2 regions of the Pseudomonas sp. M30-35 genome follow, and region 1 is predicted to be linked to the other one. Evidence: riboswitches for the same ligand, from Rfam matches in the RefSeq annotation. Region 1 holds a riboswitch; the other holds the start of a gene.
The links. A riboswitch is a leader RNA that binds a small molecule or an ion and turns the genes downstream of it on or off. The one in region 1 is predicted to bind cobalamin.

Region 2: another riboswitch for cobalamin. It lies ahead of B9K09_RS03790 (TonB-dependent receptor domain-containing protein); the one in region 1 lies ahead of btuB (TonB-dependent vitamin B12 receptor).

Annotation. Positions count from the first base shown of each region.
Region 1 covers NZ_CP020892.1:1,745,216-1,749,397, reverse strand. Annotated here, with positions in the region: gene B9K09_RS08195 (hypothetical protein) at 1-565, opposite strand, end outside; gene btuB (TonB-dependent vitamin B12 receptor) at 632-2,482, opposite strand; cobalamin riboswitch at 2,612-2,842, opposite strand; gene B9K09_RS08185 (hypothetical protein) at 2,928-3,248, opposite strand; gene B9K09_RS08180 (O-methyltransferase) at 3,258-3,920, opposite strand; gene B9K09_RS08175 (C40 family peptidase) at 3,989-4,182, opposite strand, start outside.
Region 2 covers NZ_CP020892.1:810,053-814,234, forward strand. Annotated here, with positions in the region: gene B9K09_RS03785 (APC family permease) at 1-645, shown strand, start outside; gene B9K09_RS03790 (TonB-dependent receptor domain-containing protein) at 728-2,650, opposite strand; cobalamin riboswitch at 2,746-2,964, opposite strand; gene dxs (1-deoxy-D-xylulose-5-phosphate synthase) at 2,996-4,182, opposite strand, start outside.

The sequences.
Region 1 (4,182 bases):
GCACCTCACGCTGACGGTCAGAAAATGCGGCATGCAGGCCGACAAACAAAACACAGGCAACGCCCACATATAAGGCCAGGTTGATTAGATTGCGCGGGTAATAAACCGCAATACGCTCACCCAGTTGGGCCAGGCTTGGGTCCGGGTAACGGCCCGAGAAGAACAGAAACCCGCCACCTGAAAATAGATAACAGACAAAAGCGCTCACCGAGGCAATTGCAGCCAGCAATAACAGGTTACTCAGTTGATGACGGTGCATACCGGCATACAACCGCCCACCCAACCAGAGTGAGCCATAGGCTGGGATCAACATCCAATAAGCAGGTGACATGCACCAGTCACTCACGCCCGCCCATTGCACAGCAGCCATATCGAGCAACGAAGCCTCGACAAACAACGCAGGAAATACCCAGCGCGGTTTAAGCAACACACCTGCCATAAAGAACACAGCCCAGGATGCGCTGGGCAGGTTGACCGTGGCGAAATGTTGACCACGGGTCATGGCCATCAAGGCAGCAAGTGCAATGCCGACCAGCAACTGGTTACGCGGTGAAAGGTTCATCATCTTCTCCTGTGGGTTGCACCAGAACGCCCTGGGACGTTCCGGGCATTGCCTTAGTGGTTTTATCCGCTAGAGCGCTTGGTAACGCACGCTGAAATACACGGCCTGCCCTGGCTGGTTGTAGCCCTCGGCAGTTTCATAATCGGCACCGAGCAAATTCGCTATGCGGCTTTGCAGGCGCCATTCCTCGGTCAGGCGATACTCACCGCGTAGATCAACCGTGGCGAAGCCCGAAAGCTCCTTGGTGTTGGCCAAGTCGTCGTAACGCTGGCCTTCGGCATGCACGCTGCCACCGATGCTGAACTTGCCTATCCGGCGATCCACATCAAGGTTGAACAGTTGCTTGGCCCGGCGCGCCAATTCGTTGCCATCATTGGCCCCGCCCGACTGGTTTTCCGGATCCATCAGGGTGTAGTTTGCGTTCCAGTCGAAACCTAGCAGCTGGCTGGCCACCACCAGTTCAACCCCATTGATTCGTGCCTTATCGACGTTTGACGGGCCTTGAATTGAGGAGTCATAAGCAATCAGGTCGTCGATTTCATTGCGGAAAGCGTTAATCGACCAGTGCCCCCAATCGTGCTGACCGGTCAGCCCAATTTCCAGGCTCTCCGAGGTTTCAGCATCCAGGTTTGGATTGCCATAATCGGGGAAATACAACTCGTTGAACGTCGGCGCCTTAAATGCAGTGCCGTAGCTGATGGTGCTGCGCAACCAGTCAGTCAGGGCAAAGCCATAGGCAACATTGCCTGTCTGGTGATCACCGAATTGCTGGTTATCATCGCGGCGCAGTGCCACTTGCCAGTCATGACGCCCGACATCACCCAGGTACTGAACGAAGTAGCCATTATTGTCGCGCGAGTCACTGTCGTAGTCGGTGCTGCCGTTGATCTCGTCGCGCTGGTAGTCAGTGCCCATGGTCAAGGTTTGGCCATCAGCAATGGTTACATCGTTCTGCCAGCTGGCGGTATCGCGGCGACTGTCAAAGCGGGACTCGAAGCTACCGTCGGTGTAGCTGTCGGACTTATCTTCGCTGCGCCCGGCTTGCAAAGTAACCAGCCAGATATCGAAGGGAGAGAAACGCGCACGCGCACCGTAAACGTTGGTCTCGCCATCAGCATTGGCGTTGAAACCTGAAGTGCGGCTACGGCTGACGCTGTCGTAATCATTATGCGACTTGGCTTTAAGCACGTTGCCATCAAGTTCCAGGCCGTTGTCGAAACGGTAACCGGCGCTCAAGCTACCCGACAGGTTGCGATAACCATCGTCGTCGCTTTCATAGCCGTTGATATTTGCCGATTTGACATTGATGCCGTCGGTGTCCGAACTGCTGACCCCGACGCTGTACCAGGCCTTGTCGTCGCCACCGGAAACACCTGCGCTGCCGGTGTAGGTGTCATGGGTGCCGTAACCTGCCGAGAAAAACGGTTTGGCACCGCCGTTCTGCCCTTTACGGGTAAAAATCTGGATGACTCCACCAATCGCTTCTGAGCCATACAGGCTAGAGCGTGGGCCGCGCACCACCTCAACACGCTCGATCAACTCGATTGGCAGGTCCTGCAAGGCTGCGCCGCCCGAGCTGACAGAGCCAACCTTGACCCCATCGATCATCACCAAAATATGATCAGACTCAGTGCCGCGCATAAACAGCGAGGTCGACTTTCCCGGACCACCATTGTTGGCCAACGAAACACCCGGGACTTTGCGCAATAACTCAGGTACAGAGTTGACCTGACTTTGCTCGATTTCTGCACGGTCAAATACAGTCACGGCAGACAGGCTCTGTTCAGCTGTTTGCGCCGTGCGCGTGGCGGTAACCACGGTATCGTCAAGCTGGTTCGGTTCTACTGCGAAAACCTGCGAACCGCTGGAAACGCCGCAGAACAGAACTGCTGCTGACGTGAAAAAGGACTTACTGTTCATCGTATATGCTCCGCCGCTCTCACCCGTGCGACCTAGGCTGGGAAAGACATACGGAGAACAGCGGACGCATTAACCACAGGCACGCAAAGACGCACAAGACGGTGCTACGCCCGACAAAGCCCTCCGCGATGCCGTGAAATTGCGACAGGCCGGTCTCCGGGCTTACGAGCAGCGCGCTGTTACCAGCACAGCTACAAACGCACCTTCCCATGCAGATGCACAGTGGTTGAAAAAGCGTTTGATTTGACTCGTTTACCGTTGCGGGGGCAGCGTCGGAATAGTTTGGCGTGAACACGCGAAACGCACCGACTTCCCTGTTTCACCCTGTAAATACAAGGCACCTGAAGCAAGCCGCGCAGAGTAGTGACTTGCGAGCAGAAGGTCAAACAACAATGCACAGACGGCTTGCGATTACCTGATTTCGCAGAAAACCACCGAATTGAAGTCAGTGACGCGGATGAAAGCCAGCAGGTTTGTCCGCCAACCAGGCCACAAAGGTGCGCAGGCGCTCATCACTCAAAAGGCTATCGCGCGTGTTGTAGGTCAGCGCCAGCTCTTTTTCGCTGAATAAGCGGTGTACTTGGTTATGGCAAGCGCGGCACAACCATAAGGTGGCCGTTATGCGCTCGCTCTTGGCGTAGCGCTTTTGCACGTAGGGTTTGTTATGTAGCGACTTGGGGATCAAATGATGACGGGTTAACAGCGCATTGCGCGCACATAACTCGCAGGCTTCGGGCTGGGGCGGCAGACGAATAGGTTCAGGCATAGAAGCTGTTTAGCGCTTACGGCACAACGTCAGCCCATCACCCACTGGCAGCATCGACAGGTCAACCCGTGGATCATTTTTAAGTTGCAGGTTAAGCGCTTGAATAGCCCGCGTATCAGCGCTTTCAGGCGCAACCTCAAGCACTCGACCGCTCCACAGGGTGTTATCGAAAAGCAGTAAACCACCGGGCTTGAGCAAGCGCAGCGCCTGCTCCAGATACTGCGGATAATTGGCTTTGTCGGCATCGATAAAAATCATATCGACCGCCTCGGTGAGCCCTTCATTTTCAAGCTCAGCCAGGGTTTGCAGGGCTGGCGCCAAGCGCTGCTCAATACATTCGCTAACTCCAGCTTGCTGCCAATAACGCTCGGCAATGGCATTGTAATCCGCAGGCAAGTCGCAGCAAATAAGCTGGCCGCCAGCGGGCATTGCCTGAGCCATGCATATGGCGCTGTAACCGGTAAAGGTACCAACCTCAACAATGCACTTTGGCGCAAGCAACTGCACCAATAGCGCCATGAACTGACCTTGCTCAGGTGCTATTTGCCAACGCGCATTGGCCAGCTCTGCGGTTTCTTCGCGCAAGCGCTTAAGCAACACCGATTCGCGCAGCGATACATCGAGCAAGTATTGGTACAACAACTGATCAAGATTGAGCGTTCGGTTGGTCATTATCTTTCCGGCTCGCCATCAGTTAGCGCCCGACAGGGCTTTCTAACACGGTAGTTTTCAGCGGTTTCTCACATGTTGTGCGCAAGCTCAGGGCCAAATACGCGCTTGGCATCCAGATAGGCACCCTGCCAATAACGATTGCTCAGGCTGTCGAGGCGCACGGTGCCGCCACTCGAGGGCGCATGCACAAACCGGCCTTCACCCACATAGATTCCCGCATGGCTGACTCTGCTGCCGCCACTGGTCGCAAAGAACACCAAGT
Region 2 (4,182 bases), 940 kb from region 1:
ATGGCTGTCGCCTGGTACATCTTGATCATGTACGCCACTGGGCGTGCATTGGATGCCGAAGCTTTGGCCGGATCGAAGCTTGCGACCGCCGATGCAGCAACAGCAGTGATGGGCGGTAGCTGGGCAGGCAAGCTTTTGGTCCTTGCCGGCTTGGGCGGTATCTTGACCAGTTGGAATGCGTTTCTAATCGGCGGTTCGCGAGCGGTGTATGCGATGGCCGAAGCCAAGATGCTACCGGCGTTCTTGGCCAAGTTGCATCCCACCTATAAAACACCGGTCAATGCGATTCTCCTGATAGGTGCGCTGTCGATCATCGCACCATTATTTGGGCGTCAGGCGCTGGTCTGGCTGGTTGATGCTGGCGGCTTGGGCATCGTTGTTGCCTATGCGATGGTGGCGCTTTCGTTCATTGTGCTGCGCAAAAATGAGCCTGATATGGAGCGTCCATTCCGTGCCGGGCGTGGCCCGTGGGTTGGCTATGTTGCGCTGGTGCTATCGCTTGGCCTGGTGCTGCTTTATACGCCTATCTCACCTTCGGCGTTGCTGCCTGTCGAGTGGGTGCTAGTCGGCGTTTGGGCGGTCTTGGGCGCCGTGCTTTATGGCTACTCTCGCAAGACTTACGGAAGCGTTGAAATTAGCCATTGAGTAAAGGCGCTGAACACTCATAAAAAGGACCGCCTGATGCGGTCCTTTTTATGGGTCGAGAATTATGGGTCGAGAAGTGTTGTTACAGCTGTGGTGTCCAGGTCATTGAAACCAGTGCGGTACGCCCGGCTTCCTCGTAGTGGAAGGGGACTTGGGCAAATGTGGTGCTATCGAAGGCAGTGCCATTGGCTTGGTAGTAATCATGGTCGAGCAGGTTGTCCAGCTTCAGGTCAAAGCGCAGGTCGTTGGGGGCTTTCCAGCCAGCGCGCAGGCCCAGCACGCCGTAGCCCGGAATCTCCTGGTCGTTCGCCAGGTCGTTGTAGCTATGGCTTGCAACCAGCCAGCCCGCGCCGATATTGAACTGACCGAAGCTACGGTCCACATCCAGGGTAAAGGTGTTTTCTGGGTGACGACTCAGGCGCTTGCCATCATTGCCGCTGCCACTGCTATTGCGTGCATCGACCAGGCTGTAGCCGAGGCTGGTCTGCCAGCCGAACAGTTGTTGTTTGAGCGCGACTTCCAGGCCGTTGATGGTCGCTTGGTCGATGTTCTCTGGGCGGAAGGCATCGATACTGTTTGACTGGTTACCGTCCAGCGCATTGTTGGTGACAATGGCGTCTTCAATGCGTGTGCGGTACGCCGATACTTCCAGCGAGCTGGTCGGCGACAAGCGAGAGCGCCACTGCAGCTCATAGCTACGAGCGGTCTCCGGCTGGAGGTCGGGATTGCTGTAGACCGTGCAACCGAATCCGGGGAAGCAGTCGTCCGGGTAGTACAGGTCGTTAAAGGTGGGGGCGCGGAATGACTCGCTATACGAGGCGATCAAGTCGTTATCGCTGTTTAAGTGCCAGGTGAAAGCGGCGTTCCAGCTGTTCTCGTTGCCAAAGGCTTCATTGTCATCGTTGCGTAGACCCAGCTCTGTGCCGAACAGGTCGTTGTCGTAGCGGTGCTGAATGAATACGGCTTTGTTCCAGCGAGAGTTTTCGTTGAATGCTGTCGAGCTATTCAGGCGATCCTCGTACCAGTCCAGGCCGAGCAACAATTGCTGGTGCTCCGCAAAATTGACCGTATTGAGCCAGCTAGCCTGGTCGCGGTAGGTATTAAATACTGAGCCACCGTAAGGGTCATGGGATTTTTGCCGGTTCTCGGTATGGCCCAATTCCAGGCGTGAAGTCCAGTTTTCGCTCAGTTGCGATTGCAGATAAGCGCTGCCAGTGGATTCTTCAAAATCAGTGTCGGCGGCCTGGGCTGGCGACAAGCTGTAGTCGTACTCGCTTTGCCCGGTTTGGCGCAGCAGGCTAATTCCGGCTTCAAGGCTGTCGCTGAAATTGTGTGACAGGCTTAGATTGATGCCCTTGTTACGGTAGGCGCTGTCTTCGCTACCTATAAGGTTGCTGCGCTCAAAACCGTCGGTTTCATCCAGTGAGGCGCCTATATCGAAACGGGTATTCTCATCACCTCCAGACAAGCCAAGACTGCGCTGCCAGGTACCATGAGTGCCATAGCCGACTTTAAGGCGAGGGTGCAGACCTTCTTTACCGCTACGAGTGAATATCTGAATAACGCCGCCAATAGCGTCAGAGCCGTACAGCGCAGAACGACTACCGCGAACCACTTCGATACGCTCGATTTGATCAAGGTCGAATTGCTCAAGGCTGGCGGTACCGCTGGAGCTGCCTGCGATGCGCTGGCCGTTGACCAGGACCAAGCTTTGCGCAGTCGAGGTGCCGCGAATAAATATCCCGCTGAGTGAGCCGCTACCGCCACTGCGCTGGACGCTGACACCCGGCGTGCGGGCAAGTAAATCAAGCACGTCACTCGCTTGTAGACGCTCGATGTCTTTGCGTTCAAATACAGTAATTGCAGCGGTAGCTTTGCTGATCGGCTCGGCTTGGCGCCCAGAGGTGATGACCAGTGGCGCAGCTTGGTAAGGCTTGGCTGATTCGGCAGCAGAGGCCAGGCATGGAGCCAGGGCTAGTGCCAGAGTGACGCGGGAAAACTTCATTTAAAAACCTCAAAAGAGCAATGCTTTTGAGGAGGGCAGGAGCAAGTACTGGCAAACAGAGGCCTGCACTTGACGGTGATGCCCTCCGCAACACCTGTCAAAAATTGCAACGAGGCAGGTCTCCGGGCTGCCGACTGCGTTTTTCACCTTCCCGGGCACGCCCAGTGGTTGTCGAAAAACGTTGTGCTGTGCTCGAAAGCGCAGCCCTGTCGGTTACCGTTGCGGGGGCAGCGCAGGCATTGTCATAGACGCACCTGCTTCCCTTTTCACGCTGAGCCTTGCGGCTGGCAGCGACCTCGGTCAATCACGTTAAAACGGCTACCGCGATACGCGGTAGCGGGCCAATCACTTGTTGATTACTGCCAAACGTTGACGAATTGCGCGCTCAATACCACTGGCATCAAGACCGCACTCGGCAAGCATTTGTGATGGTTTTGCGTGTTCGACGTAGACGTCAGGCAGACCCAGGTGAAGTACCGGCTTGAGTATGTTCTCGTGCGCCAGGAACTCGCTGACAGCACTGCCAGCACCACCCATGATGCTGTTTTCTTCGATGGTCACCAGCAGCTCATGGCTTGCGGCTAACTGGCGGATCAACGTTTCATCAATCGGTTTTACGAAGCGCATGTCGACCACGGTCGCATCCAGCTCTTCTGCTGCTTTCAGCGCTTCGCTCAATTGTACGCCGAACACCAGCATGGCAGTGCCGGTGCCTTCGCGGCGAACAATGCCTTTACCGATTTCAAGCGGCTCGAGGCCTGCTTCAATCTGCGCGCCGGGGCCAGTGCCGCGTGGATAACGCACCGCGGCCGGACCATTAAACAGGTGGCCGGTGGTGAGCATGCGGCGTAATTCGTTTTCATCACTCGGGGTCATCACCAGCATGCCGGGAATGCAGCGCAAGTAGGTGATATCGAAACTGCCCGCGTGAGTCGGGCCGTCTTCACCGACCAAGCCCGCGCGGTCGATGGCAAACAATACATCGAGATGCTGCACGGCAACATCGTGAATCAGTTGGTCATAGGCGCGTTGCAAGAAGGTCGAGTAGATCGCTACAACCGGTTTGCTGCCCTCACAAGCCATGCCTGCTGCGAGTGTGACCGCATGCTGTTCGGCAATCGCCGTATCGAAGTAGCGGTCTGGGTATTGCTCGCTGAAGGCGACCAGGTCAGAGCCTTCTTTCATCGCCGGGGTGATGCCGAGCAGGCGCGAGTCTTGCGCTGCCATGTCGCACAACCATTGGCCGAATACGCTGGAGTATTTAGGCCCAGACGCTTTCTTGGCGGCTGGTGCAGCGGCGTGGTTGATCGGCTCAAGCTTGGTAATGGCGTGGTAACCAATGGGGTCTGCTTCTGCGGGGGCGAAACCTTTACCTTTTTTAGTGATGACATGCAGAAACTGCGGGCCTTCAAGGTCGCGCATGTTGCGCAGTGTCGCCAGCATTGTTGGCAGGTCATGGCCATCAATTGGGCCGATGTAGTTCCAGCCCAGCTCTTCAAAGAGTGTGCCTGGCACCAGCATGCCTTTGGCAT